One region of the Paraburkholderia sp. JHI2823 genome, then DNA from elsewhere that is predicted to be linked to it. Evidence: predicted binding sites of a transcription regulator. Region 1 holds the regulator's gene; each other region holds the start of a gene.
What was found. The regulator LexA, encoded in region 1, represses DNA repair genes until DNA is damaged. The targets are predictions, from matches to a motif close to ACTGTATNNNNATACAGT.

Region 1 (7,972 bases):
CGAACGAGACGCCGTGGGGCGTCGCGCAATTCCTGCGCGCTGCCGAAACGCTCGGGCTGCCGCGCATCGTCAGCATCCAGAATCCGTACAGCCTGCTCAACCGCACGTTCGAGAGCGGCCTCTCCGAATTCACGCATCGCGAAGGCGTGGGTTTGCTCGCGTACTCGCCCCTCGCGTTCGGCTGGCTCTCGGGCAAGTACGAGGGCGGTGCGCGTCCGGAAGGCGCGCGCATCACGCGCTTCGAGCGATTCAAGCGTTACAGCAAGCCGGAATCGGTGGCCGCGACCACGCGCTACGTCGAGCTCGCGAGAGCGCACGGCTATACGCCCGCGCAGTTCGCGCTGGCTTTCGTCAACAGCCGGCCGTTCCTCACCAGCAACCTGATCGGTGCCACGTCGCTCGAACAGCTGAAGGAAAACATCGCGAGCGTGGACGTCAAACTCACGCCCGAGCTGCTCTCGCATATCGATGCGCTGCATGAGCAGCAGCCGAATCCCGCCCCTTGACGGGAAGCTCCCGAACAGGCCGCGACACGCGCGGCGCTTGAACGACGCGCGCAGCGCCAGGCCGATGCGATAGCGAACGCTGATACACCAAAATCGTTGGCGATTCGCAGGGCATACACTACGATCCAGCATGCGCCGATCGGGGCACCATCACGCGATGCGCACGCACTGCGCTTCGTGCGATGACGCCCCGCCGGCCGTCCGTACGCTCAATCCGGGAGAGACTTCACAATGACGAGCGCACGTCCAGCGCAATCGCCGCCGTCTTACGGCTGGCCCATTTTCATTTTGCTGGCGGTGGCCGGCTTGTTCTACGTGAAGTGGTTCCCCTACTATCACCGCGCGTTCACGGCCGAGGAGACGCACTCCATCGGCAAATCGATTCTCACGGGCGGCGCGGCCAGCGCCCCCGCGCCGTCGTTTGCCGCCGCGCTCGATTACGCTTACGCCTACGGCAAGGCGATCTGGCAGGCCATGGTGCTCGGCCTGCTGCTCGGCTCCGCGGTGCAGGCGCTGTTGCCCGTGCAATGGGTCGCGCGCGTGCTCGGCCGGCGGGGCTTCGGCAGCGTGGCGGCAGGCGGCCTGCTCGCGGTGCCCGGCATGATGTGCACCTGCTGCGCCGCGCCCGTGGTAGTGGGCCTGCGCGCGCGCAATGCATCGGCGGGCGGCGCGATTGCGTTCTGGCTCGGCAATTCCGTGCTCAACCCGGCGACGCTCGTCTTCATGGGCTTCGTGCTCGGCTGGCATTGGAGCGCACTGCGTCTCGCGCTGGGCCTCTTGATGGTGTTCGGACTCGGCTGGCTCTGCAACCGCCTCGTCACGCCCGAGGAAACGCGTGCCGCCGACGACCGCCTCGCGCAGCTCGCCCGGCAGCAGGCGGAAGGCGGCAACGTCTTCGTGCGCTGGCTGCGCATTTTCGCGCGCATGGCCGTGCGCCTCGTGCCGGAGTACATCGTGCTGGTGCTGCTGCTTGGCGCCGCGCGCGCGTGGCTTTTCCCGCACATCGGCCCGGAGGTGACGAGCAGCCTCGGCTGGATCGTCACGTTCGCCTTTGTCGGCATGCTGTTCGTGATCCCTACGGCCGGCGAGGTCCCCATCATCCAGGCGATGCTCGCGCTCGGCATGGGCGTGGGGCCCGCGGGCGCGCTCCTGATGACGCTGCCGCCGGTGAGCGTGCCGTCGTTCGCGATGCTGGCGGGTTCGTTCCGGCCGCGCATGCTCGCGATCGTGGGCACCACGGTGGTGTGCTTCGGCATCGCCGCGGGGCTCGCGGCGGTGGCACTCGGTTTCTAGCGACGCTTCCAGGGACATGGGACGAGGAACGTGCGATGCGTCCAGCGTCTGCCTACCAGTCAATACGCGGACGGTTCGCCGTCCGCCACGGAGCGGGCCACAGCCCGAAAAACAGCATGGCACAGCAAAAAACCAATCCGAAACTCGAGCAGGCGCTCACGCGCGGCGATCTCGCCATTCGCCAGGCGAATTCGGCCCGCGCCACGGCAGTGCTGCGTGCGCTCGGCAAAATGATCGTCGAGGCGTCGGCCACCATTGGCGTCGAGGCGCACACGTCGATTCCCGATGGCGATCGCATTTACGACCCGGCCGATGGTCTCTGGCCGCAGTCGCTGCTCGTCTCGCTCGATGGTCCGGTGGAGGAGTCCGATCCTGAAGAGATCCGCACGGTCCGCCTGCTCGCCCAGACCCAGTCGACGATGTTCCGCGTGGAATGGCATCGCGCCGACGGCAAGATCGGCCGCCAGGAAGGCGGACCGTTTGCGACGGTCGCGTTTATTTCGGACGTCGATATTCCCTGGGGCGATGACGAGGACTGAATGCCTCGCGGTGTCCTAGCGCATCATGCGCCGGCGGAACAGTATCGAAGCGATCGCGAACGGCACGACGACGTAAATCGCGAGCACCAGCAGATGCAGGCCGGCGTCTTCGACAGGCCGGTCGAGCATGGCGGGCCGGATCAGCGCAACGGCGTGAGCGAGCGGCAGCATCAGCGTGATGTGCTGGGCGGCCGCGGGCAACTGCGCGATTGGGAAGAACACGCCGGAGAGCAGCAGCATCGGGGTGAGCACGAGCGTCTGATAGAACATGAAGAAGTCGTAGGACGGCGCGAGCGCCGTCACGATCATCGCGCAGCTCGCGAAGGCGAGGCCGGCCAATGCGATCACGGGCAGCGCGAGCAGCATGGAAGGAAAGCTCGCATAACCGAGCATGCCGGCCACCACCATGATCGCCGCGCCCGAAAGCATCGACTTGCTCGCGGCCCACATGACCTCGCCGAGCACGACGTCGCCAAGCGTGAGCGGCGTGTGCATGATCGCCTCCCATGTGCGCTGCACGTGCATGCGCGAAAAGCCCGAATACATCGACTCGAAGCTCGCCGACATCATCACCGAGGACGACACCGTGCCCGCCGCGAGAAAGGCGATGTACGAGACGCCGTCGATGCGGCCGACCATCAGCCCGAGCCCGAAGCCGAGGCCGAACAGATAGATCATCGGATCGGCGAGATTGCCGAACATCGAGGCGATGGCGAGCTTGCGCCAGACCAGATAGTTGCGCCGCCACACGGCAATCCAGTGCGTGGCGTTCGAAGGCAGGGCGGCGCGGGGCTCGCGCACCGGCGAATGGGCCGGGCGCGCGGGTGCGGGGGGGCTGGTGCGTGTCTCCATGGTGTCCCTGGCGATCCTGGATTTTGACGCCGTCAATCCTGCATCTCGCGGCCCGTGAGCCGCAAGAACACGTCTTCGAGATTCGCGGGCCGGTGCAGGTAGCGCAGGTCCGATCGATGGCGCAGTTTCGCATGCACGGGCGCGGGGTCGTCGACGTAGCAGAACAGCGTCTCGCCGCTGATCTCGGTACGCTTTGCGTCGGCGGCGAGTTCGTCGCGCAGTGCAACCGGGTCCGGTCCGTAGACCTCGATCACATCGCAGCCGATTTCCGCTTCGATCAGCGCCTTGGGCGCGCCTTCGGCAATCTTGCGGCCTTCTTCGATCACGCACACGCGATTGCAAAGCCGTTCGGCCTCCTCCATGAAATGCGTGGTGAGGAGAATCGTCTTGCCGCGCGCGAGCAGCGAGCGCAGGCGCTCCCAGATCAGGTGACGCGCCTGCGGGTCGAGGCCCGTGGTGGGCTCGTCCATCACGAGCACGTCGGGGTCGTTCACGAGCGCGCGCGCGAGTGTGAGACGACGGCGCATGCCGCCCGAAAGCTCGCCCACGCGCGCGTCGGCCTTGCTTTCGAGGCGCGCGAACTCGAGCAGCGGCGCGACGAGCGCTTTCGTTTCACGCGCGGATAAACCAAAGTAACGGCCGAACACGAGCAGGTTCTCGCGTACGGTGAAGTCGGGATCGAGATTGTCGAACTGCGGGACGACGCCGACGCGCTGACGAGCATGGCGCGCCCGCGCCGGCACGGGTTCCCCGCACAGGCTGATGCGCCCGGCATCGGGCGAAACGATGCCAAGGAGCATGCGCAGCGTCGTGGTTTTCCCCGCGCCGTTGGGGCCGAGCAGCCCGAAGCATTCGCCCGGGAGGACATCGAACGACAGGCCGTTGACGACCGTCCTGTCTCCGTAATGTTTGAAGACCTGCTCGAATTCGATGGCGGGTGCGGGCATGGACCGGTTGAACGTGAGTCGAACGGGCGGCGCGCGAGTCGAACAAAAAACGAACGAAGAGCTGAACGAACAATCGCACGAAACAAGGCGGCCTATTCTAGTGCATTGCGGCGCAGCGAGTGGGCGGCCGCTCTCGGCCCTTTGCGCTGTTCGAGGTTAATGCATGCCGCGACAAGTATTCGGCTCGCCCAAGGCGCATCTGGCGTTTTCCGATGCTGACCTGGCGTTTTCCAGCCCTTGCACGCGCAATTGCGGCGCACCATGATGAGCATCGCACAGCCGGCAATCATGCGGGCACGGAGAAGCGATCATGGCGAGCTACAAAAAAATTCTGCTCTGTTACGACGGCTCGCGCGAAGGCCGCAAGGCGCTGCGTTGCGGCGCTGATCTTGCGCTCGATCTGCAGGCGGAAACGCATTTGCTGTCGGTCGTCGACATGCGTTCGACGATCGCGCAGAGTGCCGGCCTCCTCACCGATGTGGCCTGCGGCCGCTTCGAGGAAACGGCGCGAGAAATCCTTCAGGAAGGCGTGGACTGGCTGACCGAGCGCGGCGTGCGCGCGCAGGGGCATTTCGCGTTCGGGCATCCGATCGACGAGATTGCGAATCTGGCCAACGAACTGCATGTCGACCTCGTGGTTGTGGGCCATCGCTGCCGTACCGGGCTCTCGCGCTGGTGGATGGGGGCGGGCAACACGCCGCTGCTCGATCGCGTGTCGTGCAGCATTCTGGTGGCGTGTTCGTCGGCTGCCGAGGACAAGCAGCAAGCCGCCGCGTAGTGCGCTGGGAGCGCGCCCGGTTCCCCTGGAACGGACCTGTTCCGGCATCGTTTCACAAACGCCTCAATTCGAGGCGTTTCCTTCATTGAGCTCCACTGCCGAGAGCTTCCACCCAAAGAGCCCGTGACGCTGCAGGATGGCGGCATAGTGCTCGCCCGTACTGCCGCGGTCCCATGTGAGCGCGAACTCGTTGAGGCCGCGATAGGCAGCCGTGGTAACTGGCCGTGCCCCGGGCGCGGGATTCCCGGACGCCGGCGCGGGCGGCGCGGCAGGCGGCGCTGCGGGGGCGGGTGCCGATTGCGCCGGTTGCGCCGATTGTGCCGATTGTGCTGCCTGCGCGCCTGATTCCTCTGGCGATGGCGCGTGCGGCCGGTCGCCGGGCTTGCCCGTCGGCGGCATGCCATCGAGCAGCGCGGCGACGCCCTCAGGCGTAGCGTACGCATCCACGAGCGGGCCAATCAGCGCCGCGCCGATCACGGCGCCGAGGATCACCAGCGGGTTACTGCTGTGTTCCGCATGAATGCGCCGCTGCAGCATCTCGCCAACCTGCTGCTTGAGGCTCAAGCGCAGCGCAGGGTAATCGACGTACTGGTCGAGCGTGGCGGCGTCGCGCGCGTCGGCCGCGGCTTTCATGCGATTCACCGCGATATAGGGCGACGCGTAGGCGTAGCCGACCGCGGCAACGACCATGGCGATCGCAACCGTGATCGCAACGGTTTTTTTCCAGCCGTGCGTCTTACGTGGAGTCGTGAGGGATTCCGTCATCGGGATAGGGTAAATCGTTCAAACGTGGTGTTGACCGCAAACCAGCGAAAAGAATCCCCACGTGATCCCGAGCGCGACCTCTTGAGCGGAAAACCGGCTCGCGACCTTACTTCGCGAGCGCCGCCGGGAGGTCGGTGGACTGTTCGGCGATGCAGCGGTCGATCGCGCGGCAAACCGCATCCACCGTGCCGACGAGGATGAGCCGCGACGGGCCCTGGTAGACGCGCACCGGCGCCCGGCGCATGGGCTGCTCGGTGTTGAGCGTGCTGTTGAGCGAAACGCGCGCAAACGCCGGCTGTGCCGAGGGCAGCGCCGGGAGATCGGCGGTGCTGGCCGCCACCATGCCTGGCGTCTCTTCGAAAAGCGAGCGGTTCAGCGCTGCGGCGGGGACGCGGACTTCGCGAAGCGCGCATGACGCGATTCCACGAAGATGGCGCAGACGGCCGAATTGACGGAAGGGCAGCAAGCGGGCAAGGCGTTCCATGACTCTCTCCAGAGATCGCGCAAACGGGGCGCAACGGGGGCGCAAATGAGCGCAAGCGGATTGCTTAGAATTCGGTAGGCCGGATCAGGCCGACCGCAATGCCTTCGAGCGCGAAATCCGCGCTGCCGGCCTCGACAAAAATATTGTCGTAGTCGGGATTCTCGGCGATCAACTCGACGCCGTTCGGGCGGCGCTTCAGGCGCTTGACGGTCACGTCGTCGCCTAGGCGCGCCACGATGATCTGGCCGTCTTTCGCCTCGGCCTTCTTCTGCACCGCGAGCAGGTCGCCGTCGAGAATGCCGGCGTCGCGCATCGAGAGGCCGCGCACCTTCAACAGATAGTCGGGACGGCTCGAGAAGAGCGCAGGGTCGCACATGTAGTTCTGCGAGATGTGCTCCTGCGCGAGGATCGGACTACCCGCCGCGACGCGGCCTACGAGCGGCAGCGAGAGCTGCATGATGCCCGGATGCGGCAGCGTGAACTGGTGCGGCAGGTCGTCGGGCCCAGGCACGAGCCGGATGCCGCGCGAGGCGCCTGCAGCCAGTTCGATCACGCCCTTGCGCGCGAGGGCGCGCAGATGCTCCTCCGCAGAGTTGGCCGAGCTGAAACCGAGTTCCGCGGCGATTTCCGCGCGCGTGGGCGGAAAGCCCGTGCGCTCGATTGCCCGGCGAACGAGATCGAAAACCTGCTGCTGTCGTGCGGTGAGTTTGGTCATGGCGCCACTGTATGTTTGAACAGGTAACTGTATTTTTATACAGTATCCGTCGCTTTTCAAGTATTACTTGAAGTTCGACAACCGGGCGTTGCCATAGCGCCGCTTCGAGGCGCTTCGGTAGCCGAAAACGTGTTGCGGCAGCGACTTCCTCCGCCTTTACCACTTTTGCGTATTAAAGAATGAGGAAACATTATTTTTAATGATGTAAGCGGATCGCTAGACTGGCCTCCATCAGTGGTTGTCACTACGCAGGACAAAAATGGAGAACAGATAGATGGGCACCAGGAACACGGGGAACGCCGGTTGGCTGAAGACGCTGGCGGCAAAACTGGTCATCGGCATTGCACCGCTCGTTGGCCTCGCGGCTATGGCGCCGGCGGCTCATGCGGATACGTCGCTGCTCAACGTGTCCTACGATCCGACGCGCGAGCTGTACCAGGACATCAACGACGCGTTCATCAAGCAATGGAAGGCGAAGTCGGGCGAGACGCTCGCCATCAAGCAGTCGCACGGCGGCTCGGGCGCGCAGGCGCGCTCGGTGCTCGACGGCCTGCAAGCCGACGTCGTGACGCTCGCGCTTGCCTGGGACATCGACGCGCTCGCCAACAAGGGCATCGTCGCGAAGGACTGGCAAAAGCGGCTGCCCGACAATGCCTCGCCGTACACGTCGACGATCGTGTTCCTCGTGAGGAAGGGCAATCCGAAGCACATCAAGGACTGGGACGACCTCGTGAAGCCCGGCGTCTCGATCGTCACGCCGAATCCCAAGACCTCGGGCGGCGCGCGCTGGAACTATCTCGCCGCGTGGGCGTACGCGTCGCACCAGCCGGGCGGGAATGAGCAAAAGGCGAAGGACTTCATTTCGAAGCTCTACAAGAACGCCGGGGTGCTCGACTCGGGCGCGCGCGGCGCGACGACGAGCTTCGTGCAGCGCGGCATCGGCGACGTGCTGATCGCATGGGAGAACGAAGCGTTCCTCTCGCTCAAGGAGTTCGGCCCGGACAAGTTCGAGATCGTGGTGCCTTCGGTGAGCATTCTCGCGGAGCCGCCGGTGGCCGTGGTGGACAAGGTCGTCGACAAGCGCGGCACGCGC
Region 2 (7,972 bases), on a different contig from region 1:
AGCGTCATTCACGAATCGCCTGAATGCGTCCCGCCTTGATTGCTGTTTTCAAAGCCGTCCAGTCCGCCTCATTTTGCTCCGCATAAGCGAGCGCGAATTGCACGATGGCATCGTCGAATGCAGCGGACTTGCCCAGATATCCGCTGAGCAACGCGGGATCTCCGGCTTTCGCCATGGCGTGCGCCAGCGCGTGAGCGCAGGAAACCGCGTATTCGCCGAGGTCTTCGACGTCGAAAGTAGTGAAGTCGAATGCACCTTTCATGTCGCGTAGCTGCCGGACATAAAAGTCGTTGCCCGTGTGGCGCATTTTCGACCAGCCGAGAAAAATATCGCTGGCCGACTGGAGCAGACGCTGGCCCACCACTACGCGCTGTCCATGATTGGGATAGCGGCTCGGCGCGAGATAACCCTCCAGCGCGGAGGCCCGCGCCTCCTTGAGCTGAAGGAATAGCGGGCACTCGCCGTCGGCCATGAAAAGCGCCTCGTAGCATCGCGTTCCCACCGACCCGACACCCACGACGCGAATCGCGACATCCACCAGTTCGTAGCGATCGAAGAGGGCGCGCCTGTCGTCGGGAAGCGTTAGCCGGTAGTCGGCGAAGAAGCGCCGCACCATCGCGTCGTACTGCTTTTGATCGTGCGGACTCGCCAGCGGGACGTGGTACACGAGCGGAGGCGCCTCCTTGATGCGGAGCTTGCCGTTGACGAGCTCGGTCGCATGATTGAGCACGGAACGCGACGACTGTTGCCGCGCCTTGTCGATGACGGCCAGTTCTTTCCTCTTTTCAGCCGTCGAATCCGCGATGGCGAGCATGCTCGCCGCATCGAACTGGTAATACCAGACGTCGAGCGTATCCATACGGCCGAATTCGCTGATTCGCTGCCGGAACGTCTCGCACAGCCGACGCACGACGGCGCGCTGGTCACGCAACGCAAATGCGCGCTCACGCGCGGCGATCACGAACGATGCGGCAAGTCTGCGAATGTCCCAATCGAAGGGGCCAGGCAGCGTCTCGTCGAAGTCGTTGGGGCCGAAGAGAATGCGCCGCTCCGGGCTCGCAAAGAGCCCGAAATTGGCCAGGTGCGCGTCGCCCCCCAGTTGCACGATCATGTTCGAATGCGGCAGCTTCGATAGATCGTGCGCCATCAGCGGTGCGGCACCCCGATAGAACGCGAACGGACTCGCGACCATCCGCCCGTAGCGGATGGGTATCAGTTCAGGCACCCTGCCGACATTGGAGGCATCGAGCAGCGCGATGGGATCGCGATCCGCGATCTTGCACTTGGCCAGTTTCTCGCGCGGGATTTTATTGCGGGCGGCCTTGCCCCGCTCGATACGCGCTGCGACCGACCCACGCCCCCCAAACAGCGTGGAGGGATCTTCCGGCGCCGCGAGAGTCGTGGGATCAGCGCGATCCGTGGCGGATTCGGCACGTTTTGATGCAGCGGTATCAGACACCCATCACTCCCTTTTCGATTCGAGGTCTAAGCGGACCGGTTCAAGTTTGCAATTTTTCAGTCGGCTTTGTCGCCCGTAGAAGCGGCGGGCGTGGTGGGCGACATCTTGCTCAGTGTCTCAATGGCTTGATCAACCGTCGCGAAGATCTCGCGATGCGCGTTGGCAGTACGCAGCGCGTCGTAACGTTCGACTTCATGCCGCACACCGGCGGGAATGGCGATGGCGGCAATACCGACGCCGCGCTTGTCGAGTTCGCTACCCAACTGGATCAGTGTCTTGGCTGCCGTGTAGTCGATATTGTTGATCTCCGAAGCGTCGATCACCACCCAACGCAGCGGCGGACTCGCCTCGTTGACCAGTCTCAGCACCTCTTCCGTGAAGCGGCCGGTGTTCGCATAGAAAAGGTCTGCTTCGAAACGATAGACGACGATGCCGGGCGCCGCGAGCACGTTCGGCTCGACATGACGCGCGACCCAGTTTCCGTCGGGGCCACGCGTCAGCACGCGCGTGCGCAGGCGATAGCTATGCCGCGCATGTGCGATGAGCGAAAGCACGATGGCCGCGAGGATGCCGTGCATCACATCGACGAACACGACCACGCCGGCCGCGAGCAACGCCACGACGAACTCGTCTTTCTGCATGCGGAACAGTTCGACCATGCCTTTCACGTCGATCAGCTTCACGCCGATCATGAAGACGATGGCCGACAATACGGCAGCAGGCAGAAAGCTCAGCGGCTTCGTGAGAAAGAGCAGCACCAGCAGCACGATGACAGCCGTCGTCAAATGCGCGGCCTGGGTACGTCCGCCTGCGTCGTCGACCATTTCGGTCTTGGTGGGACTGCCGTTCACGACGAACGTGCCCGTGAACGCCGCTGCCGCGTTCGCGGCGGCGAGCCCGATAATGTCCGCGTTGTCGTCGCCCTTTTCGTTGTAGCGGTTGGCATACGCGCGGGCCGTCGCCGCACTCTGGGCAAGGATCACGATGAAGCATGAAGCGGCTGTCCCCAGCACCTGGTCGAGCTTGCCTATCGGCAATGGCGGAAGGGACAACGAGGGGAGGCCGCCTGGCACTTCACCCGTTATCGAAATGCCGTGTGCGGCGAAATTGAACACGCCGCTTGCCACGATGGAACCGATCACGGCAATGAGCGCACCTGGCGCGCGCGGCGCGATCCGCTTGCACCCGATGATCACGGCGAGGACGGCGATTGAAAGCAGCGTGGTCGGATAGTTGGCCTGGGCGATGCGCTGGAACACTGAGAGAATCTGCATCAACGGACCATGTCCCTGCTTCGCGAGTCCGATCAGCCCGGCGAGCTCGCCGGCCGCGACCTGGATGCCCACGCCCGTCAGGAATCCGATCAATGCGCTGCGCGAAAGAAAATCGGCCAGAAAACCCAGGCGGAAGACGCGCGCGATCATCAGCATCACGGCAACGGTCAAGGCGACGGTACTCGTCAGGCCCACATATTCCTTGCTGCCCAATGCAGCGACGGTCGTGAGCGTGCCCGCAAGAATAGCGGCCGTGGCGGAATCCGCGGCGACGACGAGTTGACGCGAAGCGCCGAAAATGGCAAATGCGAGGAGCGGCAGCAGGATCGTATAAAGGCCCGTGACGGTGGGCGTGCCGGCGATCTTCGTGTAGCCCATCACCTCCGGAATACCGAGTGCCGCCAGCGTGATTCCCGCGATGATGTCGTGCGGCAATTGCCCGGGATTGACGGGCAAAAGCCCCTGCAAAAATGGCATGCGATGCGGTTGCGCAGGTATCGGTGTCACCGGTTTCATGTCGCTGCCTCCACGGGAGTGATGAGGCTGCTGACCGGCGCGTTGGCGATGAGGTTATCGGCAATCGCCTGTTGGCTTGCGCCGGCGCGCTCGAACGGCCTCTTTCTCAAGGCGTTTTCGATCCACATGGTTACCTCGGATGGTTAGACTGATCGAGACAACAGCGAATCAGAAGCAAGAGGGATACGGTCGCCTTTTTTGCGGCTGTAGTCAATAGTCGAGAACCAGGGAGGATCGGCGCGCGAGCATGCCGTCAGCGACGGGCCGCGCAGTCAAGGCAGTCAAGAAGACGCTAGAAGATTGCAGAGATTCCACGTTGCGTTATCACACATATTCCTTCTCATCCGTTCATTCGGAGCCGTGCCGTGCGGCAGACGACGAGCCAGTCCGGTATATTCGGGTCGTCGCTGTGCCTCATTGATCCTTCCTCGGAGGACTGATTCTGCTGCGTCGCACAACTGTCACGGGTTATCGAACCCAAGCGATGCTTGCAAAGATTCCCCAGGCTGCGTTCGGCTTTCGCTAGAATCTGCTTTCGTCGAGCCAAACATGAAGCCTATTCGCATTGTTGCAGCGGTATCGAATCACCAGTATCGCTAACCGTATTCATCCTCTACCGGAGGCGAGCGTGCCAGGTTTACTTCCCGATGTCGACCCCCAGGGACTCCTCGAATATTCAGTCGTATACACAGATCGGTCCATCAACCATATGTCGCGGCTTTTCCAGGGCGTCATGCGCGATATTTCCGCCGTCCTGAAAAACGTCTACAACGCGAGATCGGTCGTCGTCGTCCCGGGCAGCGGTACATTCGGCATGGAAGCCGTGGCACGGCAGTTCGCGACGAACAAGAAGTGTCTGGTCATCCGCAATGGCTGGTTCAGTTTCCGCTGGTCGCAGATTTTCGACATGGGCAGCATTCCGTCCGAATCGACGGTATTGAAGGCGCGTCCGGTCGAGCAAGGAAGGCAGGCCGCCTATGCACCGCCCGCAATCGAAGACGTGGTCGCCGCGATCAGGCAACACAAGCCGGATCTGGTCTTTGCGCCGCACGTCGAAACGGCATCCGGGATGATGCTGCCCGATGCGTGGTTGCGCGAGGTTTCCGACGCTGTGCATGCTGCCGGCGGGATGTTCGTGCTGGATTGCATCGCCTCCGGCACGGTCTGGGTCGACATGGAGGCCACCGGTGTCGACGTGCTCATCAGTGCGCCGCAAAAGGGGTGGAGTGCCTCGCCGTGCTGCGCGATGGTCATGCTCAGTCCTCTCGCGCGCGAAAGAATCGACGCAACGACCAGCACCAGTTTCGCCTGCGATCTTCGCAAGTGGCTGCAGATCATGGAGACCTACGAGAGCGGCGCATTTGCGTACCACGCCACGATGCCCACGGACAGTCTCGCGACGCTGCGCGACGTGATGAAAGAAACCGAGGCATACGGTTTCGAAAAGGTGCGCTCGGAGCAGCTCGAACTCGGTTCGCGCATTCGCTCGCTTCTGGTCAGCAAGGGCTTCAGAAGCGTGGCGGCCGAAGGTTATCAGGCACCGGGCGTCGTCGTCAGCTACACGGACGACGACGGCATACGGTCCGGCGAGAAATTCGCCGATGCGGGCGTGCAGATCGCGGCCGGCGTGCCCTTGCAATGCGACGAGCCAGCGGATTTCAAGACCTTCCGCATCGGCCTGTTCGGGCTGGACAAGCTGCATGACGTCGAAGGCACGGTTGCCAGGTTCGCCAAAGCATTGGACCGCATTCTCTAGCTTGCTCTTCGGAAGTCAGCGCCCATGGCTCGCTCCTCGATTGCTAGCGCACGTTAGCAATCGAAGGGCAGCTCGCCCTGGATCGGGCCCGTATCAGGGCCATCGGGGTTGTCGGCCGATCGACGTTCAAGCGCACTGACGCGCACGCCAATGAGCCTGATGCGCCGATCCAGTTCGATACGCTTCAGACATGCGCCGACGGCGCGCCGGATATTGGCCGTATCGCGAACACCCACAGGCAGCGATATATCCCGGGTAACGATTTTGAAGTCAGCGAATTTGACTTTGACGCCCACCGTCCGACCGCAATAGCCCTTGCGATCCAGATCGTCCGCGACTCTTTCGCAAAGCTGAGTCAGCGCGGGTGTCAGGACCGCGCGATCGCGTTCGACGTGCATGTCGCGTTCAAAAGTGGTTTCGCGGCTCATTGACTTTGGCTCCGACGACACCACGACCTCACGGTCATCCAAGCCGTGTGCGATTCGCGCGAGCCACGCGGCGTAGGTGCGCCCAAAGCTTTCCTGTAGCAGCCCGAGATCGGCGCGCGCGAGATCACCGACCGTCGAGATACCGAGCTCAGCCAGACGTTCGCTAGCGCGCGGCCCGATGCCATTGACCTTTTTTGCGGCTAGCGGCCAGATGCGCGACTCGAGGTCCGACATCGAGAGAATCGTGAGGCCGTCGGGTTTGTCCAGTTCTGAGCCGATCTTTGCAAGCAGTTTGTTCGGTGCAATCGCAATGGAGCACGTTAGGCCCGTGGCTTCGCGAACCGCATTCTTGATGCGCAGGCCAAGCGAGCGCGATTCGCCCTCCACCAGCGTGAGGTCGACGAATATCTCGTCGATGCCCCGGTCCTCGATTCGGTCCGTGAAGGTTCGAACGGCATCCTTGAAGAGACGCGAGTAGCGTCGATACGAGTCGAAATCGGTTGGCAAAAGAATGGCATCTGGCGCGAGTTGCGCGGCCTTCATCATGCCCATTGCGGAAAACACCCCGAACGCCCGCGCCTCGTAAGTCGACGTTGTCACGACGCCTCGTCCCGCGTAGTCGCGCAGCCGCGCGAAGCGGCGCGTGCCATCGGGGCGCAGTTCCGGCGTGGCATTGCGGCCACCTCCGATGACAACCGGCTTGCCGCGCAGTTCTGGATACCGGAGCAGTTCTACCGAAGCATAGAACGCATCCATATCGACATGCGCAATGCGACGTAACGGCGGTGGATTCACGTTTGCCTTTCTGCCAGGAGGCTCAAACGATTCACCAGGATCGGCAAATAAACTGGCTCATGGTTTCTGGATTTCTCGGTGAGCACACCATGGGTTTGGACTACGTCGCCGCTGAGTCCAATGAACGGTTGAATAATCGAAGCGCGCGGCATCGTCGCTCCTGAATTCGAGCCTATAGAAAGTACTGTATATTTGTACAGTATATCACGATGGTTGCTCGCTTTTGCGTCGTCCGGCTGTTTGCGCGCGACCTGGAGAATCGAATGCCGCTGGCGCGGATGCGGCGAACGCAAAACCCTACTCGCGTCAGGCCGCAAATGCGCGGTCGCAAATCTCGACGCGGTTGCGGCCCAGATGCTTGGCGCGATAAAGCGCATTGTCGGCGTCGCGCGCGAGCTGTTCGATTGTCGCTTCGGCGGCGGCGAGACAAGCAACGCCCGCGCTACAGGTGTAGCTAACGCCTGGTCTGCGCACGGGCTCGGCAATCCGCGCGCAGATGGCCCCTGCCAGCTGGTAAGCGCTTTGCAAGGAGAGGGACGGCAGCAGCACAGCGAACTCTTCTCCACCCCAGCGCGCAAGATAAGCCGATTGCGGCACCACTTCGCTGGCGCGTTGCGCGAAATCGATCAGCACGCGGTCCCCTGCGTCGTGCCCGTGCTCGTCGTTCACGCGCTTGAAGTGGTCGAGGTCGATCAGCAGCATGGAGAGAACGCCACCATTGCGTTTTGCCCGCTCCTGTTCGTCTTCGAACGCGAGCGCCAGCGCGCGGCGGTTCAGCAGACCTGTCAGGGGATCACAGTATGACTGCCGTTCAAGCTCGGTGCGTAGTCGTTCCGTCGCGATCAGCAGAAGACCCACTGTTACGAGCAGCGAGAACGCCGCTCCTGCGGTGAGATAGAACGTCTGTATCGAACCGGGATCGAAAAGATCGGGCAAGCGCTCTGTCGCAAGCGCGGCGGTGATGCAGCGCGCACCTGCCACAAGGGATTCGGCCAGAAGCAGCACGCCAACGGAGAGGGCCGGGCGATTCGGCCGCCCGACGCGCAGCAGGAGGATGCCGTGCATACCGTAGAGCACCGTCAGCACGCCAGTGATCAGGATGGTACGGCCCGCGAGCGATTCATGGACCAGCCACAACCAGGCCGTACCGGCAGCGCCGATCGTGAGCAGCATTGCGACGAAGCGGCCACGCGGTCGTCGCCCGAAGAAAAGCTGCGAGCCGACGAGTGCCAGCCCGGTGCCAAAGAGAATTCCGCAATTCGCCACGAGGATCGACAGCCAGTCCGGCACGCTGCCGCGCAACGCGAGAAGGATGGCCGACACGCTGACCACCAGCGCACCGAAAGCCCAGTGGCGGACTCCGCGTATGTTCTGAGGAAAGCTTCGCGCGAGCGAAAAGAGGGCGATTGCCATGAGTCCCGGCATGACCGAAGACATCAAGATGACGGTGCGCAAATCGAAAAGCGGCATGCGGATCCAACGAGGGGGCGTCGGGTTTATATACCACATCCCGGCGCGTCGCAGCGATGCCCGCAGTAGAAATTACATGAGGATTTTATGGGTGATGATTGGCCTCTTTGGCCGGAGAGAAGCGGGGCGCGAAAAATACAGGCAAATGCCGTCGCGCAAGGGCGCTCAACGGACGCATAAAAGGCGTCCCGGTACTGTACATTTCGACAGCGCGTTGCGAGGCGCATTGATTCTCGACTACGAGGCGCCGAAAAGCCCCGTAGTCGATTTAGTT
Region 3 (7,972 bases), 240 kb from region 1:
GATACGCCACCACGCCGGGAGCAGCGCGCGCACGCCGGGTTGCGCGAAGCGGTCGTCGAGCAGATGCACGACGCCGCGATCCTGCTCGGTGCGGATCACGCGGCCGGCGGCCTGCACGACCTTGCGCAGGCCGGGAATCAGGTAGGTGTAGTCGAAGCCTTCGCCGTAGAGCGTGTCCATTCTCGCGCGCATCGCTTCGTTCACGGCGTTCACCTGGGGCATGCCGAGCGTGGCGATGAACGTGCCGATGAGGCGCGTGCCGGGCAGGTCGATGCCTTCGCCGAACGCGCCGCCCAGCACCGCGAAGCCAATGCCGCAGCCGCCTTCCACGAAGCGTGCGACGAAGGCCTGCTGGCTGGCTTCGTCCATCGTCCGCGACTGAAGCCATACGTCCACCTCGGGGTGGCGCGCGATGAACGAATCGGCGGCTCGCTGCAGATAGTCGTAGCTGCTGAAAAAACACAAATAGTTGCCCGGGCGCTCGGCATATTGTTCCGCCACGCGCGCGACGAGCGCTTCGAGCGAACGCTCGCGGTCCTTGTAGCGCGTCGAGATATGGCGGGCGATGCGCACGTCGAGCTGTTCAGCGCGGAACGGCGTGTCGATGTCGACGCTCACCGTGCTGGCGGGCAGTCCGAGCATGTCGGTGTAGTAGTGTGTGGGCGAGAGCGTCGCCGAAAACATCGTCGTGCTGTGCGCCGTGGCGATACGCGGGCGCAAGGCTTCCGCAGGCACGATGTTGCGGATCGCGAGCGTCGAGCGCGGGCGGCGCGCGCTCTGCTGCGGCAGCGGCGTTACGTCGAACAGCGAATGCTTGTCGAAGCGTTCCGCGATGCGCGTGAAATGCAGGACATCGAAATAGAAGCGCTCCAGCTCGGGGTCGCGCACTAGCGCCGGCTCGGCGAGCTGGTCGCCGATCGCACCGATCACGTCGCCAAGCGCGGCAACGAGGCCCTCGGGCAAGGTGTCGCTTGCACGCCAGGCACCCGGTTGCACGGTGTTCTGCGCGTTCCAGTGCTTCTGCAGGCGTGCGAGCGCACGCTTGAGCGGCGCGCTCGCGGCACGGCGCACGCCGTCGATACGCGTTTGCACGAGTTCCGCCGAATACATTGCGCGGGCGCGCTCGGGCAGGTTGTGCGCCTCGTCCACCAGCACACTCGCGCGCCACTGGTTGTGAACGGCGAGCATGAACAGCATGGCGCTCGTGTCGAACCAGTAGTTGTAGTCGCCGACGATCACATCGCTCCAGCGCGCGAGCTCCTGGCCGAGGTAATACGGGCATACGGCGTGCTCGCTCGCCACTTCGCGCAGCGCCGCGCGATCGAGCCGCACGCGATCGAGCGCCGCCGCTCGCGCGGCGGGCAAGCGGTCGTAGAAACCCCGCGCCAGCGGGCACGATTCGCCATGGCACGCCGCTTCGGGATGCTCGCACGCCTTCTCGCGCGCAACCAGTTCGAGTACGCGCAGCGGCAACCTTCTACCTGCTGCATCGGGGGACGGGGCGCAGTTAGCGCCGGCGAGCGTGGCTAGGGCGTCGAGCGCCAGTTGGCGTCCCGAGCTTTTCGCGCTCAGGAACACGACCTTGTCGATCGCGGCGCGTGGGCAGGCCTTCAACTGCGGAAACAGCGTGCCGATGGTCTTGCCGATGCCCGTCGGCGCCTGCGCCAGCAGGCAGCGCCCCTGGGTGGCCGCGCGCCAGACGGCCTCGGCGAGCTCGCGCTGGCCGTGTCGAAACGAAGGGTGCGGCAGGCACAGCGTGGCGAGTGCGGCGTCACGCTCAGCCCGATGGCCGCATTCCTGGTCGGCCCATGCAACGAAGCGGCGGCATTGCGTCTCGAACGCGGCGCGCAGCTCCGAAGCGCTGGCGTGTTCGACGAGCGCCGTCTCGCGGCCCGAGCCGATGTCGTAGTAGACGAGCGCGAGTTCGAGCGCCTCGAGGCCGAGCTTTTCGCACAGGAGCGCCCCATAGACGCGCAACTGCGCCCAGTGCAGCGCGCGCTGGTTTTCGCGCATCGCTTCGAGATCGCCGCGATAGGTCTTGAACTCTTCGAGCCTGCGGCGCGCCGGGTCGTAGCCGTCGGCGCGGCCGCGCACCGTCAGCGTTTCGAATGTGCCCGAAAGCGCGACTTCGGTCTCGTAGCCCGGCGGGCGCCGTGCGGCGATGGCGGCGTGGCCGGCGCGGCCATCGCTCGCGTCGGGAGACGGCGTGAAGCGCAAGTCGAGGTCGCCGCGTTTGGCGGTGAACTCGCATAGCGTGCGCACGGCGACGGTGTAGCTCATGGCGCGCGCAACGCCTGCGAGGCGGCGGCTGTGCCGGTAGAGTCAGAGTCGGGCCAGCGCACCAGCAAGACCGAGACGGGCATGCCATGCTGCGCGCAATACGCAAGCCAGCGGCGCTGGTTGTCCTGCAGACGATCGCCGGGCCCTTTTACTTCGATGAGCTCGTAGCGCCCCTCGTGCGGCCAGAAGCGCACGAGGTCGGGCAGACCCGAACGGTTCGCAACCGGCTCGCGCAGCAGCCGCTCGAACCAGAGGCGCAGATGGGCGGCGGGGAAACAATCGAGCGCGAGCGCAAGCAGCTCGCCGCTCAACGCGGGCCATGCGACGAAGGGCGACTGAATGCCGGCCTTGTCCGCATAGCGCCGCAGGATCGAATCGCGGTACGCGTGGGTATCGAGTTCGGCGAGACATGCTTCGAACTGCGAAGCACGCCTTGCGACGAAATCGGCTGCGTGCAGGTCGGCGGGGCCGCGCTGGAACGGATGGAAGAACGCGCCAGGCAGCGGCGCGAACAACGCGGGCCAGCAGAGCAGGCCGAAAAGGGCGTTGATCAGCGTGTTCTCCACGTAGAACACCGGCGCTTGCGCCGTGGTTAGCGAGAGCCGGGCGGCTTCTTCGACGCGCAGTCCCGCAGGCGCTGCAACCAGCGCCAGTTCGCGCTGCGCGAACCCCGGCTCCGCTGTCGCTTTCGACTTCGCGCGCGTGCGTGCGAGGCGTGAGCGCGTGCGCGCCGCGCGCTGGCCCTCTTCTTCGTTAAGGGGCGCTTCGGCAATGGCCGTTGCGAGCGCGAGCGCTTCGTCCCGGCGGTCCAACTGTTCGAGCACGCGCACGCGCCGGTAGCGCGATTCGGGATGCCCGCAGTCGAGATACGCGCGCCACGCGAGTTCGGGGTCGCCCGCGCGCTCGGCGGCGAGTCCCGCGGCGTGACGCAGCTTGTCATGACGCGCGCGCAGCCACGCGTTGACCTGCGTGCGCGGGGCAAGCGCGTCGAGCGCGGCGAGCGTCGTCGCAATGGCGGCGTTGAGTGCGCAGGCGCCATTGGAGTCCGCGGCCTGTGCGGCACGGTCTAGTTCGTCGCGGCAATCGCGCAGCGCGAGATAGGTGTCGATATCCTCGCGGCGCTGGAACGCGCGCGACGCATCGTCGAGCGGCACGCTCTCGTAGCGATAGACGCCGAGATCGGCGAGCACGAACTCGGACCAGTCCTGATGCAGGTTGCCGAAGAACATGAGCCGCAGGCGCTCGCAGAGCGGCGCGGCGGTGAACAGCAACACGGTGTCGGGCGAAGCGGGGAACCAGGCGTCCCACGCACGAGGCTGGGGCGCGGCGGCATAGTGTGAGCCAAGCGCGGCGAGCATGGCCGCACGCGTGGCGCGGGGTTCGAGCGCGATGCCAAGGCGTGTGGCGAGCGCTTGCAATTCGGCCTTCATTACAAGCGGGGCGAGGGCAGCGAGGTCGAGCATGGGCGCGTCGTCGATCCAGCGCGCCGCGACGAGCGGTGCCGCCGCTGCGCGCGGGCAGCCGATCTCCTCGTATGCGAGGCGGCTTGCGCGGAAATGCGGCCCCTTGCGCATCAGCATGCGCACGAAGAGCGCGCGCGAGGCGCGCGGCAAGTGCGCGAAGTCGGCGGCAAAGCGGCGCTCGGCGTCGTCGAACAGGTCGGCGCAGCGCTCGTCGAGCCACGCCAGCGCGCGCTCGAAGTTCGCGAGGTAGTAGAACGGATCGGGAGAGTCGGGAAGCACGCGCGGTACTGTACGGATATACAGCGGCGATGATAGCAGGCTGCGCCGCTGTCCGGTTGTGCACGGGCGCGAGGGCGAACGGGGGGCTCGAGCGCCGTAAGGGATTCCCCTGACCTACGCTACAATTGCCGCAGCCTGAAAACGGAAGAGCGATGAACAAACGTAACGCATGCTTCGCCGGCCTCGCGGCCGCGATCACGCTGCTCGCGGGATGCGCGGCGCAGTACCGCAACACCAGCGCCTGCGAAGAGGAGATGCGCAACCGGCTCGCCGCTACGGCCTTCGGCGGGCTGAAGGTCACGCATAGCGCGACGACCTGGCGCGGCGCGCGCGTCGTGGTCGAAGGGCAGGTCGATCATGGGGCCGCGTCCGACGCCGCGGTTTCGGCGCAAGCGTCATCGCCCACGGCGGCGAGTGCGCCGCACGCGACGACGGCCACCGCACCGGTCGCACAGGCCGCGGCGTTGCCCGGCACGATGTCCGTTCCGACGGCGCCCGGCGCAACGGCGGGCGCTGGCGTGGAGGACAAACCGACCACGCCGGTCGCGGCACTTGCCGCAAAACTCGGCATCAAGAAAGCCCCGGTCACGCCAACGGCTGCGGAGTGCACGTTCAACGAAACCGGCCTGGCGACGTTCCGCTGGCTCGCCCCCGCGCCGCTCGCGAAGACCACGCCGGACGCGAACGCCGAAAGCGACTGAGGCGAACCGCCGTGCCGTTACACCAAGGCCTCGCAAGAGGCCTTCGTCATTTCTGACTCGCCCGTGACTCGCGTGTCACGGCAATCTCGTCGCTGAGGCCGCGCTCAGAACGCGAAGTACGGCCCATTGCCCGCAGGCGTGGCCTGCGCCTCGATCGCCGTGAACACACGCCGCCCGAAGAAGAATGGCAGTCCCCAGTCGAACGCATAGGCGTTGTAGCCCGCGAGATTGCTGAACGCCCAGTTGCCGGTGGCGAGAAGCGTTGCCGGACCCGTCACCGAGAGAGCCACGGAAGCACTCACGCCATCGAGTCCGGTGATCGTGGCGGCGAGGCTGACAGGAGAACTCGGGCAATACCAGATGCCACAGCGCGCCATGGTCGAGCTGTTGAAGTACAGCGCATTCGAGCCCGTGTCGAGATAGCTCTGCGAGTAGACGGTGCCATCCGACGTCGTCGTCTTCACATAGCCGGTGTTCGCGTTTGCGTGCAGCACGGTCGCGCTGCCGAGCGTGTTGTTCGCCTGCGTGCCGATGCCGAAGATCAGCGACCCGCTAACCGTAGACGACCCGTCGGCGGCCACGTCGGGCAGCGCGATGACCACGCCGTTGTTGTCGGCGGCAAAGCCCGCGACCGGGTTGCCGACCTGCTGCGCGAGCGGTTGCACGCTCGCCGTGCAGCCGCTCGCGGGACACGCGTAGTACCACGCGGATTGTGATGTGTTCACGCAGGAGACGCCGCAATCCTCGCTGAACGGTCCGATGCCGAGAATGCCGTTCGCGTGCAGCGTGGCGGCGCTATTCATCGCGAGGCCGAGCCCGGAGCAACCGGAGGGCACGGCGGGCACCGCCGGGTCCGCGATGAGCTGGATCGGCAGCGAGGCGGCGACCTCGCCCGCGAGCTTCACGTCGGCGCGCCGTACGGCGCCCCACGTGTAGCCCGTGCCGAATACCGAACATTCGCCAGCGATGTCGGCACCCGCGCCAGCCGTCACTGCGGGCAGCGCGAAGCCCGCTGGCAGCGCCGAGGCGAGCAGGCGCAAGCCCTGCGATCCCGTGTCGACTTGCACGTTGTCGACGGTTGCGCAGGTCGCGGTGCCCGGCACGCAGACCGTGACGCTCGCCATCAGCATGTTGCGCGTCGAGGTGGGCGTGGGGCCGACCGTCACGGCAAGGACGTTCGGCGTGGCCGATTGCGGCACCGTGCCGCTCGGGTTGCCCGTGCTGGCGAGCGACGGCGTGCTCGCCTTGGGTGTCGCGCTCGCTGATGCCGTTGCATTGCCCGACGCAGTGCCGGAGCCGCCGCCGCCACAGGCGGCCAGCAGCGCGCAGAGCGCAAAGCCGGCGACTCCGGCGCCCAGCCGGGCGCGGGCGAGACAGGAAAGCCGCGGGTGGGGGAGGTCGCTCATTGCAAATCTCCCTCGCCGATGCCGACGGGTAGCGCGGCGGGTAGCCACGCGCGTCCTGCGTACGCGCGCATGTGGCCGCCCGTCTCGACTACGACCTGCGAGCCGTCGACACGCGCAGCGTGCAGGTCGTCGCCGCCGGCCGCGTGCAGCGCAGCGGCCGCGCTGCGCCAGTCGGGTGCATAGCGGCCGAGCAGTATTTCCAGGTTGGGCTGCGCGGGCCCTTGCCACGTGTACGCGAACACCGTCCCGGTGCCGCCGGCGACATATTCGCTGACGCTCGTGCCGCTCGCGTCGACATAACTGACAACGCGAGCGGCGCCGCCCGAAACGGCGCGTGTGACGGCGCCGGCAGGCATTGCCGCGATGTCGCCGAGCGCGGCGTATGCGGTGGTGGCGATGCCGAGGCTACCGAGCGCGCAGGAGAAGGCCGCGGCGCGGCCCGCCTGGGCGAAGCTGTAAGTTTTCATGACGCTCTCCGGTCCTGCTTTGTGTGAACTTCTTTTTTGAGATTTCGAAGCGAAATTAGCACCGGGGTCGTTTTCGCAAGAGGTGCGCGCTGTCATGGCGGCCGAGCGCAACGTCGCGTTCAGTCGCGGTTCGCCGCTAGTTCATTGAAATAAAAGGGAAATGCAGGCGAGACAAGGGCGGGATTGCCTCGGCTCAAATGTGGAGAAATGTTACGGGTCGACAGTTCGGGCGATGCGGACGCCCACGACGGAGGTCGTCACGCGAGGACATGAAGTCCCTCCGCAGTTTTTGCACAGCGGGCCGCCTGGCCGGTAAAATGTTTGGTTGATCCACGCAAACTGGCCGTGGCGTAGCCGAAGGGATTACCCGAACATGAGTGATTTTCATCAACGTCTTGCCGCACGCGCGCTGGCGCTTCTGATGGCGGGCGGGCTGGTCGCCGGCTGCAGCTCGCCGACGCCAGGCAAGATCGATTACCGTAGTGACGCCAAGGCGAAGCAGTCGTCGCTCGCCGTGCCGCCGAACATGCTCGACGAAGCGTCCGACCAGCGCTCGCTGGCGCCGCAAGGTGGCGAGACCTCGCTGTCCTCGCTCAAGCAGACCCAGGCCGCCGCGCCGCAGTCCGACCAGACCCAGGTGGTTCCGCAGGTGCCGGGCATGCACATCCAGCGCGACGGCACGGAAAGCTGGCTCGTCATCGACAGCCGCACGCCCGACCAGGTGTGGGCGCAGGTGCGCCGCTTCTGGCAGGAGCAAGGTTTCCTGCTCGTGGTCGACCAGCGCGACAAGGGCGTGATGGAAACGGACTGGAACGAAACCCATCCGAAGATCAGCGACGGTCTCATCCGCAACACGCTTTCGTGGGCCACGGGGAACTCGTACGTGACCGCTGAGCGCAACAAGTACCGCACGCGCCTCGAAACGTCGCCCAGTGGCGGCACGTATGTGTTCATCAGCCAGAAGGGGCTGAGCGAGCAGCTCTCGGGTACCAACAACGAGACGAGCAAGTGGGTGCCGAAGCCCAACGATCCTGCGCTCGAAGCGGAGTACCTCAAGCGCCTCATGATGACGCTCGCGAACGCAAAGCCGGGCGTGCCCGACGCGCAGGTCGCAGCCGAAGCCGACGCCAAGGCGAACAGCAAGGGCACCGCCGCGAAGTCGAAGGGCGGGGACGCCGCCGCAGCAGCCGTCGCCGCGCAGAATGTCGCGGCCGTGGGCGGGCAGTCGGGCAGCGGTGCGTCAAAGGGTGATGCGCAGGGCACGTCCGGCCAGTACAGCTCAACTGAGCTCACGCTGGGCGAGCCGTACGATCGCGCGTGGGTGCGCGTGGGCATCGCGCTCGACCGCGCCAATTTCACCGTGGACGACCGCGACC
Region 4 (7,972 bases), on a different contig from region 1:
CCTTGCAGGCATGAAGGACTCCAAGGTCATCGTCGCGATCAACAAGGACGAAGAAGCGCCGATCTTCAGCGTGGCCGATTACGGTCTCGTTGGCGATCTGTTCACGCTCGTGCCGGAACTCGTCAACGAACTCGGCTGAAGCTGGCCGGTGAAATACGCTACCGGGCGCTGCGAAAGATGAACGACCTCGCGGCGTGAGACGAAGCTACAAAGGGGCGCCGCGGCGCCCCTTTGTCATTTGGACGGCGTAGGCTGGATGTGGCCAGATCCAGGCACCATGGTGTCAACACTGGCCGTGCATTGCATGGGAGCGGACCCAGCGCTCGAGCGCCCGGTCCGGTCGACACACGAGGAGACTGCCATGTACCAGGCGCCCACGAGCGACATGCTGTTCGTCATGAAGGAGTTGGCCGGCCTCGAGGAGATCGCGAAGTTGCCGGGCGGCGAGGATGCCACGCCCGAAACCGTCGAAGCCGTCCTGCAGGGGGCCGCGAAGCTATGCGGCGAAGTGCTGGAGCCGCTGAACGCCGAAGGCGATCGCAATCCGAGCCGCTGGGAAGGCGGTAACGTGCACGCGACGCCAGGGTTCAAGGAGGCGTTCCGGCAATACGTGGAAGGCGGCTGGCAGGGCGTGCAGCATCCTCAGGAATACGAAGGACAGGGCTTGCCGAAGCTCGTCGGTACGCCGTGCATGGAAATGCTCAACGCGGCGAATCTCTCGTTCGCACTGTGCCCGCTGCTTTCCGACGGCGCGATCGAAGCGCTGCTCACCGCCGGCAGCGAAGCGCAAAAGCAACGCTTCGTGCCGCGGCTCATCTCGGGCATCTGGACCGGCACGATGAATCTCACGGAGCCTCAGGCCGGTTCGGACCTCGCCGCCGTGCGCACGCGCGCCGAGCCGCAAGCCGACGGCACCTACAAGCTGTTCGGCACGAAGATCTTCATCACCTGGGGCGAGCACGACATGGCGGAGAACATCGTCCATCTCGTGCTCGCGCGCACGCCCACGGCGCCCGAAGGCGTGAAGGGCATTTCGCTCTTCGTCGTGCCGAAGTTCCTCGTCAACGAAGATGGCTCGCTCGGCGCGCGCAACGATGTGCATTGCGTGTCGATCGAGCACAAGCTAGGCATCAAGGCGAGCCCGACTGCCGTGTTGCAGTTCGGCGATCATGGCGGCGCGATCGGACAGTTGATCGGCGAGGAGAACCGCGGCCTCGAGTACATGTTCATCATGATGAACGCGGCGCGTTTCGCCGTGGGCATGCAGGGCGTGGCCATTTCGGATCGCGCCTACCAGAAGGCGCTCGCCTATGCGAAGGAACGTGTGCAAAGCCGCCCGGTGGACGGTTCCGCGAAAGCGGCGGTGACCATCATCCATCACCCCGACGTGCGGCGCATGCTCGCGACCATGCGCGCGCTCACCGAAGCCGCGCGTGCGCTCGCCTATGTCGCGGCGGGGGAGAGCGACCGCGCGCACGGCGATCCCGACGAGGCGGCCCGCGCTCGGCATCAGGCGCGTTACGAGTACCTCGTGCCGATCGTGAAGGGCTGGAGCACCGAGCTTGCGCTGGAGGTGACGAGCCTCGGCGTGCAGGTGCACGGCGGCATGGGCTTTATCGAGGAGACGGGCGCGGCGCAGTTCTACCGCGATGCGCGCATCCTGCCCATCTACGAAGGCACGACGGCGATTCAGGCCAACGATCTCATCGGGCGCAAGACGCTGCGCGACGGCGGCGCGGCGGCGCAGGCCCTGCTCGCCGATATCTCGCAGACCGTGGACGCGCTCGGCGCACAGCAAGGCGCGGCGTTCGAGTCGATGCGCAAGCACCTCGCGCTCGGCAAGGACGCGCTGGCTTCGACCGTGGATTTCGTGCTGGCGAACGCGAAGCGCGATCCCAACGCCGTGTTCGCGGGCAGCGTGCCGTATCTGAAGCTCGCGGGAATCGTGCTGGGCGGCTGGCAGATGGCGCGCGCCATGCTCGCCTCGCAGCGCCTCATGCACGACGATCCGAAGTTCCACGGCGCGAAGATCGCCACGGCGCAGTTCTTCGCGCAGCACGTGTTGCCCCAGGCGGTGGCGCTCGAAGCGGCGATCGTCAGCGCGAACGGCAGCGAAGGCGTGCTGGCGCTGGCGGAGGATCAGTTCTGACGACGTCCGCCCATTCGCGCGCCCAATGAAACACGGCGCCCTCGAGGCGCCGTGTTCTTTCACGCACAGAGTCTGGCTCAGGCGTAAGCCGGACGATGCGCGCCCTGCGTGGCGCCGAGGTAGCGGTGCACCGAAAGGTCGTCGGCGCGGATGGCGGGCTGCTTGCCCGAGATCAGGTCGGCGAGCAGTTGGCCCGAACCGCACGACATCGTCCAGCCGAGCGTACCGTGGCCCGTGTTCAGGAACAGGTTCGGGATCGGCGTGCGGCCTACGACCGGCGTGCCGTCCGGCGTCATCGGGCGCAGACCGGTCCAGAAGGTGGCCTGGGTCGTGTCGCCGCCGCCCGGGAACAGGTCGTTCACGCACATTTCGAGCGTTTCGCGACGCGCCTGCTTGAGCGTCTTGTCGTAGCCGACGATCTCGGCCATGCCGCCCACGCGGATGCGGTCGTCAAAGCGCGTGATCGCGATCTTGTAGGTTTCGTCGAGCACGGTCGAGACGGGTGCGGCATCGGCGTTGACGATCGGCGCCGTGATCGAGTAACCCTTGAGCGGATACACGGGGATCTTCACGAGACCTGCGAGCATCTTCGTGGAGAACGAACCGAGTGCGACCACATACGAATCGGCGCGCACGAGTTCGGCGCCGCATTGCACGCCCGCGATGCGATCGCCCGACATGACGAGGCCGTCTACCGGCGTGTTGTAGCGGAACTTGACGCCCAGTTGTTCGGCCATCGCGGCGAGGCGCGTGGTGAACATCTGGCAGTCGCCGGTTTCGTCGCCCGGCAGGCGCAGGCCGCCCGTGAGCTTGCCCGAAACCGCGGCGAGCGCCGGTTCGGCGCGGCCGAGTTCGGCTGCGGTGAGCAGTTCGTACGGAACGTTGGCGTCCTTCAGCACGGCGATGTCCTTCGCCGCGCCTTCGAATTGCTGCTGCGTGCGGAACACCTGCAGCGTGCCGCCCGTGCGGCCTTCATACTGGATGCCCGTGTCGGCGCGTAGCGCCTGCAGGCAATCGCGGCTGTATTCGGCGAGGCGCACCATACGGCCCTTGTTGAGCGCATAGCGTTCGGTCGTGCAGTTCTGCAGCATCTGCCACATCCACTGCAACTGGAATTTCGTGCCGTCGAGCCGGATGGCGAGCGGCGCGTGCTTCTCGAACATCCATTTGATCGCCTTGAGCGGCACGCCCGGCGCGGCCCACGGCGCGGCGTAGCCCGGCGAGATCTGGCCGGCGTTGGCGAAACTGGTTTCGAGCGCGGGACCGGCCTCGCGGTCGATCACCGTGACATCGTGGCCCGCGCGGGCGAGATACCAGGCGCTGGCCACACCGACCACACCACTGCCCAGGATGACGACTCGCATAGCTGCTCCATATAGATTCGTGGGGGCTATGCCGCGTTGCCGGGAGCCCGAAGCGCGGTGTTGTGGCACCGATAGGGCGGAAGGCACGAAAATCCGGGTATAGCCAGTATTTGCAGCTATACTATTGCGGTACGTCCAGGTTTTGTTATCGTATTTTTCAGGTTTTCAGGATTAAATCATGAGAACGCAGCGCCAACCGGTCCGCGCGCTCGACCGGCTCGATCACCGCATCCTCAAGCTGCTCCAGGAAGACGGCCGGATGGCCATGAAGGACCTGGCGGAACAGGTCGGGCTTTCGGTCACGCCGTGCATCGAGCGCGTGAAGCGCATGGAGCGCGACGGTGTCATCACCGGCTACTACGCGCGCGTGAATCCGTCGGTGCTGGGGGCCGCGCTGCTCGTGTTCGTGGAAATCACGCTCGACCACAAGAGCGGCAACATGTTCGACCAGTTTCGTCGCGAGGTGCAGAAGATCCCCGAGGTGCTCGAATGTCACCTCGTGTCGGGTGACTTCGACTATCTCATCAAGGCGCGCATTGGCGAGATGGCCGACTATCGCAAGCTCCTCGGCGACATCCTGCTGCAGCTGCCGGGCGCGGTGCAGTCGAAAAGCTACGTGGTGATGGAAGAGATCAAGGAGACGCTGACGATCGCCGTGGGTGAATGACGAGGCGTGCGAGGCAACTGAAAGCGCCCCGTTTTTAGGACTCGACAACGCGGCTCGATACTGTATATTTGTACAGTATCGAGCCGCGTTTCCCTGTCTGTTCCGCCTTTGCCGTGAGCGATTCCCGTCACCCCGATCCCGATGCCGATCCCGCTACCTGGTACCCCATTGCGCCGCCCACGGCACGCAAGGGGCGCGGTGCGGTCACGAACCTGCAAGGGCGCTACGAAGTCGACCAGCGTGTAGCCTTCGACGACGGATGGCAGCACCCGGGCGGCGAGGCGCCCGATGGCGAGCAAACCGTCGAGCCCGCGCTGCGGACCGAAGTTTTCGAGGAACGCGCGAAAAGCATCCTCACGCGCAACCAGTCGCCGGACATCCCGTTCAACGTCTCGCTCAATCCCTACCGCGGTTGCGAGCACGGCTGCATCTACTGTTTCGCGCGGCCCACGCACAGTTATCTCGGCCTCTCGCCGGGGCTCGACTTCGAAAGCCGCATCTACGCGAAGGTCAACGCGCCCGAACTGCTCGCAAGGGAGATCGCAAAGCCGTCCTACGAGCCTGAGCCGATCGCGTTGGGCGTGAACACCGATGCCTGGCAACCCGTCGAGCGAGAACTGCGCATCACGCGGCGCGTGGTCGAGGTGCTGGCCGAGCGCCAGCATCCGTTCGCGGCCATCACGAAGTCCTCGCTGATCGAGCGCGATCTCGACCTGCTCGCGCCGATGGCCGCGCGCAAGCAGTTCATGGCCGCGATCACGATCACCACGCTCGACGCCGAACTCGCGCGTTCGCTCGAACCGCGCGCGGCCACGCCGGCGCGACGGCTGCGCACGATCCGCACATTGGCCGAAGCGGGCGTGCCGGTGGGCGTGAGCATCGCGCCGGTGATCCCGTTCGTGACCGAGCCCGACATGGAGCGCGTGCTCGAAGCCTGCGCCGAGGCTGGCGCCACGAGCGCGAGCTACATCGTGCTGCGCCTGCCATGGGAAGTCGCGCCGCTCTTCCAGGACTGGCTGGCGGCGCACTTTCCGCAGCGCGCCGAGCGCGTGATGAGCCGCGTGCGCGACATGCGCGGCGGCAAGGACTACGAGTCGGCGTTCTCGCAGCGCATGAAGGGCACGGGGCTCTGGGCCGATCTGCTCAAACAGCGCTTTCACAATGCCGTGCGGCGGCTCGGGCTCAACGAGCGGCGCCACGGCATTCTCGACATGTCGGCGTTCGTGCAGGCTAGAGCGGTGAAAGCGGTGAGCGAAAAACCGCAGCTCGACTTGTTCTGAGCGAATGGCGCAGCCGCTTACTGCGATATCGCCTTCGCGGCTTCGACCTGGGATTCGAAGTACGTCTGGAAGGAGAGCGCGAGGCCCGTCATCAACAGGAACGCGCCGATCAGCAAAGAGAAGATCACCACGAAGATCACCGTCCAGCCCGAGCGGCTCGTCCGGCCTTTCTCCACGAACGATGCGTTGAACTGTGCATCCCATCTGTTGTCGGGGCGCAGGCCGTAGACGATCGCCGCTAGAAAGGCCGAGAGCACCGACACGGCGCCGATCATGGCGAGCACCCAGCCGGGAATCGATGCGCGTTCGGTCGCGGCGAGCAACATCACGCCGGGAATGCCAATGAGCGTGCCGAACAGGTGGGCCCATCCCCACACGTCGCGCGGGCCATACAAATAGAAGCGGTGTGCGCCGAGGCTGCCGAGCAGGAAGGCGAGCGCGGCCGTGAGCGTCTTGGAGCGAAAGCGTGCTGGGTTCTTTGGATTGGTCATGGGCAAGAGCGAGACGTGGTCGTTCGGCCGTCATGGGCGCATAGCGTCATCGCACACAGGCCGCCGCGCATTGTATGCCGCACGCCCCGCTTGCAGCACGAGCGCTCGCTCATGTACGGCACCCTACCAGTGCCGGTACCAGTGCCTGAGCGCCCCGCCGCGCACGGGCCTTATTTGCTGTAAGTCACGCGATAGATCGCGCCTGCATAGTCGTCGCTGATCAGGAGCGAGCCGTCGGTCAGCGGCAGTACATCGGCGGGCCGGCCCCACTGGGTCTCGTCGGCGTTGAGCCAGCCTTGCGCGAACACTTCTTGCCGGGCGTTCGTGCCGTCCGGGTTGGCGCTCACGCGCACCACGCGGTAGCCGATCTTCTTGCTGCGATTCCACGAGCCGTGCTCGGCGATGAAGATGCTGTTCGCGTAGTCGGCCGGGAACATCGGGCCGCTATAGAAGCGCATGCCGAGCGACGCGACGTGCGCGCCGAGCCGGGCGACCGGGGGCGTGAAGCCGCTGCACGGATGGCCCGCGCCGAACTCGGGGTCGGCCACATTGCCACCGTGGCAATAGGGAAAGCCGAAGTCCTCGCCCGTGTGCGAGAGGCGATTGAGCTTGTCGTCGGGGACGTCGTCGCCGAGCATGTCGCGGCCGTTGTCGGTGAACCAAAGCTCGTGCGTCTGCGGATGCCACGCGAAGCCAACCGAGTTGCGCACGCCGCGCGCGATAGTCTCGTAGTGGGAGCCGTCGGCATCCATGCGGCCGATCATCGCGAAATGCATGCGCTGAGGGTCGCTCACGGGGAGGCAGACGTTGCACGGCGCGCCTTGCGGCACATAGAGCTTGCCGTCGGGGCCGAACGCGATGAATTTCCAGCCGTGGTGGCGCTCGGCTGGCAGGGCATCCGTGACGACGACGGCCTTGGGCGGATTGTCGAGGTGATGGTCGATGTCGTCGAGGCGCACGATCGACGAAACCGCCGAGATATAGAGCGCACCGTTGTGCCATGCCACACCGACAGGCATCGTGAGCCCCGAGGCCACGACATGGCGCTTGCCGACCTTGCCGTTCTTCAGTTCGAGCGCGTAGACGTCCCCCTGAAAGCTCCCTACATAGAGAATACCGTTGCTCGAGAGCGCCATTTCGCGCGCGGCGGGCACGTCGGCGGTGAGCACTTCGATGTGAAAGCCCGGCGGGAGCTTGATGCGGTCGATGGGAAGCGCCGCCCAGGCGAGCGGCGCAGCGAGCAGGACGGCGGTAAAGGCGAGCCATGCCGCGACAAGGCCTTGGCGCCTGGCCGGGGCGCGGAGCGCCGAAAAAAGAGCGCTAACAGGCACGCCGCTGCCGTTACGGCGATATAGCCATTGCACGAGTTGTCCGAAAGTCGCCAAAATTCGCTCCAAGGCCCGCCCGTGCTGGGCATGGGCCGCGGTTGGGCCGCGCGTTTGCTGTCGTCTCGCGCCGCTTTCCGCGCGGGTGCGCGCAATTTCCCGTTAAGTGTTTGTTATGCCTCCAGTTTCGGGCTATAATCGCATGTTTCAGTAGTCCCGAACCCCCGGTTTTCAAGGATTTTAGTATGGTCATCATCCGTCTGGCACGCGGCGGCTCGAAGAAGCGCCCGTTCTACAACATCGTCGCCACCGATTCGCGCAACCGTCGCGACGGCCGTTTCATCGAGCGCGTGGGCTTCTACAACCCGGTCGCAACGAAGGGTGAAACGCTGCGCATCGCTCAAGATCGCGTGACGTACTGGAAGGAAAACGGCGCGCAAATGTCGCCGGCCGTCGAGCGCCTCGTGAAGGAAGCGCAAAAGACCGCCGCCGCTGCGCCGGCTGCTTAAGTCTTTTCAAGCGGTTTTTTCAAGCGTCTTTTCAGTCTGTTGTCACCGCGTACGCGCTGCATGATCGGCGTGTGCGATATCAAGCTGGTCGCAGGGGGTGCCGATGTCCGCGCATGACGCCAAATCTGCCGTAGAGGCGAACGACGCGTCGGAAGGCGGGGCGCCCAAAGCTGTGGCCGGCGAAGCC

Region 2: dinB (DNA polymerase IV) is a predicted target of LexA. The motif match lies at 6,412-6,429, and genes of this name have one in related genera.
Region 3: VSR34_RS02075 (VRR-NUC domain-containing protein) is a predicted target of LexA. The motif match lies at 4,030-4,047, and genes of this name have one in related genera.
Region 4: VSR34_RS09480 (PA0069 family radical SAM protein) is a predicted target of LexA. The motif match lies at 4,240-4,257, and genes of this name have one in related genera.

Annotation. Positions count from the first base shown of each region.
Region 1 covers NZ_JAYMRY010000001.1:192,262-200,233, reverse strand. Annotated here, with positions in the region: gene VSR34_RS00870 (NADP(H)-dependent aldo-keto reductase) at 1-506, shown strand, start outside; gene VSR34_RS00865 (permease) at 738-1,799, shown strand; gene VSR34_RS00860 (hypothetical protein) at 1,916-2,338, shown strand; gene VSR34_RS00855 (ABC transporter permease) at 2,354-3,190, opposite strand; gene nodI (nodulation factor ABC transporter ATP-binding protein NodI) at 3,223-4,137, opposite strand; gene VSR34_RS00845 (universal stress protein) at 4,448-4,915, shown strand; gene VSR34_RS00840 (DUF2939 domain-containing protein) at 4,979-5,680, opposite strand; gene VSR34_RS00835 (hypothetical protein) at 5,787-6,164, opposite strand; gene lexA (transcriptional repressor LexA) at 6,229-6,879, opposite strand; gene VSR34_RS00825 (sulfate ABC transporter substrate-binding protein) at 7,154-7,972, shown strand, end outside.
Region 2 covers NZ_JAYMRY010000070.1:3,839-11,810, reverse strand. Annotated here, with positions in the region: gene VSR34_RS36015 (DUF2252 domain-containing protein) at 5-1,459, opposite strand; gene VSR34_RS36010 (SulP family inorganic anion transporter) at 1,516-3,249, opposite strand; gene VSR34_RS36005 (hypothetical protein) at 3,246-3,377, opposite strand; gene VSR34_RS36000 (aminotransferase class V-fold PLP-dependent enzyme) at 3,878-5,005, shown strand; gene dinB (DNA polymerase IV) at 5,059-6,228, opposite strand; gene VSR34_RS35990 (GGDEF domain-containing protein) at 6,535-7,518, opposite strand; gene VSR34_RS35985 (hypothetical protein) at 7,652-7,972, shown strand, end outside.
Region 3 covers NZ_JAYMRY010000001.1:427,721-435,692, reverse strand. Annotated here, with positions in the region: gene VSR34_RS02080 (ATP-dependent DNA helicase) at 1-2,280, opposite strand, end outside; gene VSR34_RS02075 (VRR-NUC domain-containing protein) at 2,277-4,022, opposite strand; gene VSR34_RS02070 (hypothetical protein) at 4,175-4,723, shown strand; gene VSR34_RS02065 (DUF3443 domain-containing protein) at 4,828-6,129, opposite strand; gene VSR34_RS02060 (DUF2844 domain-containing protein) at 6,126-6,596, opposite strand; gene bamC (outer membrane protein assembly factor BamC) at 6,970-7,972, shown strand, end outside.
Region 4 covers NZ_JAYMRY010000006.1:102,327-110,298, reverse strand. Annotated here, with positions in the region: gene VSR34_RS09500 (FAD-binding protein) at 1-139, shown strand, start outside; gene VSR34_RS09495 (acyl-CoA dehydrogenase) at 362-2,149, shown strand; gene VSR34_RS09490 (D-amino acid dehydrogenase) at 2,227-3,513, opposite strand; gene VSR34_RS09485 (Lrp/AsnC ligand binding domain-containing protein) at 3,692-4,180, shown strand; gene VSR34_RS09480 (PA0069 family radical SAM protein) at 4,294-5,460, shown strand; gene VSR34_RS09475 (NINE protein) at 5,478-5,951, opposite strand; gene VSR34_RS09470 (PQQ-dependent sugar dehydrogenase) at 6,122-7,195, opposite strand; gene rpsP (30S ribosomal protein S16) at 7,522-7,785, shown strand; gene rimM (ribosome maturation factor RimM) at 7,889-7,972, shown strand, end outside.